Regions from separate parts of the Anabaena sp. WA102 genome, predicted to be linked through region 2. Evidence: riboswitches for the same ligand, from Rfam matches in the RefSeq annotation. Region 2 holds a riboswitch; the other holds the start of a gene.

Region 1 (3,430 bases), 1.4 Mb from region 2:
CTTCAATAATCAAACTTTAGCGACTCTCACTGGGATTCAAGCTAGTAGTTTGAATTTGACAGATCCTAAACAGTTTGTCTTTGCTTAGAATATAATTCACTCCTAGTACACTGGGGGGTAAGTTAATGATCATCATCTTTTTAGTGATTGAAAATGATTGGTTTATTTACGCCCTGTGGTACTTGTCTATAATCTTACTTGGTTACTTACTTTTGCTTGGTCAAAATAACCATATACTACCTGAGAAACTTGACGAATAAAATCTGTTCCTCTAGGATCATTATTTGGTCTTTGCACAAAAACTCCTGCTAAATAACGCTTACCTGATGGCGTTTCAATAATACCCGCATCCCCTAATATAAACCTGAGTGTCCCTGTTTTGTGCGCTATCTTAGCACCAGAACCTAAACCAGAAGGTAATAAACTTCTATTATGACAACCATTCATAATACCTATTACTTGTAATTGACTTGTATTGGAAAGTAACTGATTATTTTCCATTAAAGCTGATAGTTTTACCAAATCTTTAGCACTGGTTTTATTAGTTCCTTGAAAATCTCCCAGGCGATTTCGCATCACAGTATTTTGCAATCCCCAACTGCGAAATTTTTGATTTAATTGAGTAATTCCACCCAAACGCTCTATGATCATATTTGTGGCGGTGTTATCGCTAATAGTCATCATCCTAGTTGCAGTTTCTAAGAGACTAAACTTACTTCCTAACCGCCCATACTGCATATTTCCCGAACCACCAGCAATATGTTTTTTCCCCATAACCAATGTTTCATCTAATTGAATTTTTCCAGCATCTACTTGCTGAAATAAAGCAACCAAAATTGGATATTTAATTGTACTAGCAGCCGCAAAAGATTTATCGCCATTAATGCTTAAATAATCTCCTGTGTTCAAGTCCATAAAAAAGATACCAGGAGAAAGAAACTTGTAGCGAGCCATTAATGTTTTAATAGGAGTTTGTAGTTCTGAGATTTCTCTTCCCAAAGGAAATATACCAGTGAAGTTATGAGTCTCTATTGGACTGGTATTACTGACAGAATCTGGAGGAATAAATTTAATTTCCGGCAATTGTACACTTGATTTATTTTGACTCCAGCTATTTGGGTTCTCAAGCTGGTTGTTATCAGGATTTGCTTTAACTGGTAGAGATAATAAAAGAGTAGCCGTGATACTAAATAAGATCAATGAATGTAGTTTCATGCAGTTGTATGAGGAGAGGATTGAATTGACTTACAAAAAAAGGGAACAGGGAACAGGGAACAGATAAGAAACACTCATTTGCACCAGTTTAGAGCTTCAGTCAAGAAAAAGATGTTTTTAAAAGATGCGTAGCACGAAAAAAAACAGTGTCATTATTTTAATCTCATGTTTAGAAACATGAGTTTTTTCTGTTCCCTGTTGCTTCTTCCTCTGAAAGATATTTTCTAGATAAGTAAATGAAATCAGGATTGATTGATTTAGGTGTTGTTTTTAGAGGTCATTTTGGGTTATTTTTTTTGATAAGTAATCGGACGGAATTAATGACTCAACTGATTCTTCTGTTTCCCGTTCCCTATCAACTATTGTTGTTTAATTTTGCCCACTCACCTAGTGCGGGAATCTTTGCTAAAATGCCTTTTTTTAAAGGTTCTGGACGTTCTGACCAAGGCAATACACCATCATATTTTGTATAATACTGACTTGCACATTCTAGTACCGCAGATGGACTACTATCTACTGGTAAATCACCAAAGAGATAGGTTGATTTTCCTTCGGCTACAAAAGCAATCACGCAGGAATGACTGCAAGCGCTCATACATTCAACCCCCTGAATGCAGAATTGATTGTGCAATTCACTATCTTGAGCAAGTTCTTGAAGTTGTTTTAGTAGTTGTTCACCTTGACTTTCACCAACCCGCTTACCATCTTGCCACTTACTACCACAAGTAGTACAGACAAATAGATTATGTTTTTGATTGAGCATTGATTTAGAAATGTTGAGGAATAATTCGGAAACGCAGACATAAGAGTTTTTACAATATGGCTACTGTAAAATGTGTAAAGAAGCATAATTAACCGCACACGAAAACGGACAAGATTCACTTGCTGTCATCTTTTCTATTATTGTCAAAATATATCTAACGAAGATAGCAATAAGTCTCACCTATAAAAGCTTCCCACTTTCTTAAGTGCAGGATTGCAAATAATTAAATTGACGGTTAATAATCTCAGAACAGTACACAATTTGTAGGGTTTCTCTGGGGGTCTAAACTGATTAATTCCTATGGAAACATTCATGGTCTGAATCATCTGTACCACGCAAATGGATGTGAGTTTTTTGCTTTCGGCGGGCATTCTGACTTAGAGAATAAATCTCCTTACATCTGCGGGACAGTGTCGGATTTACACCAGACTTTCCCCCTTGCGTTTAATGACTGTTTCCCATTAAAACCGATTCAGTTGCGAGAATACTATATTTTTTATGTCTTGTCAATAGACAAGGGAGGATAATTCTGTTTATTGTTTTGCCCAGAGGCTGAATGAAGTATCATTTTTTTATGCTGTTGAGAAGATAAAAAAGGGATTATTTACAGTAAATTGTTAATTAAACTCTTTGTGGAAATTAGATATGCAGCTTCAAGAAGCCTCTAACGTTGCCGTCATTGTTGGTGAAAATGCGGTTACTGTTGCTCAATTACCTTGTGTGTGGCAGGATATTGCTAAGGGCAGGGCAAATGTCAGATTTAGTAATCCACAAGTCTATGTAGAAATGGCGCAGTTGTTTCAATATAAACTGCAATATGGTGATGTTGATTTGTTTAATGACCGCCCCCAGTTATTTCGGCTAATACCTTCATTCTCTGAGTTATTTGGGCAACTGGCATGGGAAACTCTGGAATTCTACGGTCACGACTTTATGATTCACAACTATCCAAACTTTAAGGCAGTTTTGCATAATTGTGAGTCAAAAGGTTCTGAGTACAATAATGAGGTCAAGGTAGCTCGCATCGGTTTGGAACTTTTTGATGAATTTGGATATGATTTACCAGCTAGTTTCTATCATGTGCATTTAGCCCCAATTTATCGAGATCATGTGTTTGAAGAACGGGCTTTAAGATTTGATCAAAGAGATATAGAACATAAGCGTTCGTGGGATGCTATTCTACACGCAGGTAAGGTGTTTGCAATGCAAATGAAGGTGCAAAGTATAGCATCTAAATACGGTTTTACTTATCAACATGGCTGTGGTTGTAACTCCCATTTATCTTCTATTGATGAGTCTTCTGGTGCATTTGAGTATGAATTAAGTTTGGAGAAACGTCAACGCTGGATTCGGAGTTTTATCTGGACAGCTTGGTATGAATATGCAATGTTTCCCATTGTCCCGAATACTAGTTATCTTGTCTAAGTAGGGTTTGCTGAAACAGTTATCTGT
Region 2 (3,430 bases):
CAAGCCCTTGTCAAAAATATTTACAAAATGTTATATTAGTTTACATAAGAGAACAATAAAGAAAAAACATGACAGTTAAAGGCTTTACCACCAACGAACTAGGTCAACTCAACAGCTTTGCGATTGAACCCAAAGTATATGTAGACCAAACACCAAGGGTAGGTTTCACAGAATACGCAGAAAAGCTGAATGGACGTTTAGCCATGATTGGCTTTGTCTCACTCATAGCTGTAGAAGCGATTACAGGAAATGGCTTGATTGGATGGTTGACAAGCCTGTAAATCAGTTCTTGAATCAACAGACAAAACATTAATTAAAGTAGGAAAATCATGAAAGTAGACCAAACACCAAGAGTAGGTTTCACAGAATACGCAGAAAAGCTGAATGGACGTTTAGCCATGATTGGCTTTGTCTCACTCATAGCTGTAGAAGCGATTACAGGAAATGGCTTGATTGGATGGTTGACAAGCCTGTAAATCAGTTCTTGAATCAACAGATAAAACATCAATTAAATTAGGAAAATATTAAGTAATCTCAAATGGAGTCTTGGTTTTTGAAACTAAGACTTCTTTTGATTTAAAGATTCAGTAATTTATAGCAACCAATCATATTAAAAATCAAGTTTGACAACTTGTCTTTTGACTTAGTGATTTATTTAACTGAAAATTGAGTCTGGTAAAGGTACGACTACTTCAGACTAAATTCGTGTATTTATACAAATAACCATGAAACGGCAATTATTATTAACATCTGCCACAATAGCAGGAATTATTCTGGCTGGAAATTTTGGTGGTGTTACCAAAACTGTAGCTCAAACTACTAATACCCAAGAAGTAACAATTAATTTTCAAGGAAGAGTGGGTAAACAACCTTATCAAGGCTTACAATTTACTTTAGGTGTTCCTGTCAATCTTAATCATGCTGATTCTGTCACTGCACCATCTCCATTAAATCTGACTTCTTTATGGTGGAATTGGCTATTTGGTTATAAATTTGCTCGTTTGGATTGGAAAACCCAAACTCACGATTCTCAGGTAAAGCATGGTGAAAAAAGTGAAAAATCTCAGGGTTTCTCGATTCATTTAGGTAGCACTTGTTGTCAAGCAATTGAGGGAATTCAAAAACCATCAACTTGTAGTAATTTGAATGCCTCAAAAGTCATTTTTACCAAGTTTGATGTTAATAAAAATGTCGTAATTGCTATATTTAACGACAATCTTTTGTAATTGCAGTTCAATTCAGCAAGACTTCAATAAAATTATCCTACCACTCCCATTGACAATAAACGATAATTATTGTATGTTTGTCCTCAACGTCGGTTTTAATGGCAAAAACCATTAAACGCAAGGGGGAAAGTTTGGTGTAAATCCAACGCTGTCCCGCAGCTGTAATGAGATTTATCTCTCTAAGTCAGAATGCCCGCCGAAAGTAAAATCAACTCATATCCATCTGCGTGGTACAGATGAGTAAAATCATGAATATTTCCATCAAAAGTAATCATTTTAGCTTCAGAGATTCTCTACAGATTGTCTATGACTCTGAGACAATCAACAGTCAATTTAATTTTTTACAACCTTTTATTCAAGAAAACGGGAAGCGTATATGACTGACGCTTACTGCTATCTTCAATAGATTTCTGGCAATTTCAAATAGACATAGCAGTTTGCCATTCAATCAAATACACCAATTGATATCAGCCCTTTTTTAACTTGGGAAGGAATGATTTCAAACATTATTTATTTACAGGAGAAGTTGCTGCTGTAAAAACTTTCATGTCTGCATTTTTAACTGATTCTTACACATTTCTAAATCAATGCTCAATCAAAAACATAATCTATTTGTCTGCACAACTTGTGGTGGTAAGTGGGAAGACGGTAAGCGAGTTGGTGAAAGTAAAGGTGAACAACTACTAAAACAGCTTCAACAACTTGCAGCAGACAGTGAATTGCACAATCAATTCTCCATTCAGGGGGTTGAATGTATGAGTGCTTGCAGTCATTCCTGTGTCGTTGCTTTTGCAGCAGCAGGAAAATCAACCTATCTCTTTGGTGATTTACCCGTAGATAATAGTACATTTGCTATACTAAAATGTGCCAGTCTATACTATGCTAAAGCGGATGGTTTGCTACCTTGGTCAGAACGCCCAGAACCATTGAAAAAAGGTATTTTAGCGAAAATACCTGCACTAAAATAAGTGGCAAAGTTAAACGTCAACTATTGTTAATTGTTCACTAGATATCAGTATAAAAAGTATTTTGCTGTTGGTGACTAGTTAAATTGATGCCAAGCCGCTATTGCAATTTTTACCATTTGTGTGATAATGATTATAATTCTCATTCAAGTGCAGTGCGGCTTTTTTCTTTATTGTCGCAGTCTTTTTTACCGTGTAATTGAGTAAATTACCGTGCTAGTTAACGAAAAAGACTGCAACTTTTACCTTGGTCAAATTTTTAGTTATACAGGTGTTTAGGTAAAAAATGTCTACTAATTTAGTTGCGAAACTGGGAATTCAAATTATTGCGTCTAGTGTGACTTTGGGAATGTGGTGTGAGAATTACAAAGTTATAGGAGTAGAAATTCCCCAACATGAAGAACCAGTCACAGAGAAAATTACTCAAAATACACCAGCAGATATTGAAGAAAAAGAAGCTGATATTGAAATAGATGTCATTGAGAAGTTATTAAATGAACCTGTTTTTTCACCCTTTCGTCAGGAAGGAACAGTGAAAGATTCTACCCGGCCAATTTATGTAATTACGGGTGAAGAAATGGAAGCGCAAGGTGCGAGAACTATCAGAGAAGCACTTAAATTTCTGCCTGGTATATTAGGTGATGGTACAGTAGGAACAGAAGTTAATGCTTTAAGTGGTCAATTAATTCGTGGTTCTAATACTGGTCAAGTATTAATATTACTTGATGGTAGACCAATTAATAATGCTGGAAGTGGTGGTTTTGATCTTTCCGAATTTACAACTAATAATATTCAAAGAATTGAAGTATTACCAGGAGGAGGTTCAACTCTGTATGGTTCTGATGCAATTGGGGGAGTAATTAATATTATCACCCGTCGTCCTACAGAGAAAATTACCACAGAAGCAAAAGTCAATTTTGGTGCTTACGGACTCAATCAACAGAGTATTCAAAATAGCGGTAAAAAAGGTGATATTTCTTGGGTTGTAGGTTATAACCGTACCCAAGCTGAAAATAATTATCCTTTTTCTATTCCTGAAGCTAATTTTTCAGGAACTCGAAAAAATAATGATGCACTTTATAATAATTTTAATGTCAAATTAGAAGCAGATTTAGGAAAACGAAATACTCTCAGTTTCTCGACTTTATACTTAAATAAAGAACAAGGAACACCAGGAGGAGTTCCAATTCCTTTCCCTGTAAATGGACAAGGTTTTTTTAATTCACTTACAGATAAAAA

The links. Region 2 has a riboswitch for cobalamin ahead of AA650_RS02070 (DUF1636 family protein). Riboswitches for the same ligand answer to the same signal wherever they lie in the genome.
Region 1: another riboswitch for cobalamin. It lies ahead of AA650_RS21185 (DUF1636 family protein); the one in region 2 lies ahead of AA650_RS02070 (DUF1636 family protein).

What each region holds. Positions count from the first base shown of each region.
Region 1 covers NZ_CP011456.1:4,820,916-4,824,345, forward strand. Annotated here, with positions in the region: gene AA650_RS21180 (serine hydrolase) at 187-1,215, opposite strand; gene AA650_RS21185 (DUF1636 family protein) at 1,571-1,978, opposite strand; cobalamin riboswitch at 2,324-2,465, opposite strand; gene AA650_RS21190 (hypothetical protein) at 2,624-3,403, shown strand.
Region 2 covers NZ_CP011456.1:511,586-515,015, forward strand. Annotated here, with positions in the region: gene AA650_RS02055 (chlorophyll a/b-binding protein) at 69-281, shown strand; gene AA650_RS02060 (chlorophyll a/b-binding protein) at 330-476, shown strand; gene AA650_RS02065 (MbnP family protein) at 726-1,226, shown strand; cobalamin riboswitch at 1,300-1,441, shown strand; gene AA650_RS02070 (DUF1636 family protein) at 1,814-2,194, shown strand; gene AA650_RS02075 (TonB-dependent receptor plug domain-containing protein) at 2,478-3,430, shown strand, end outside.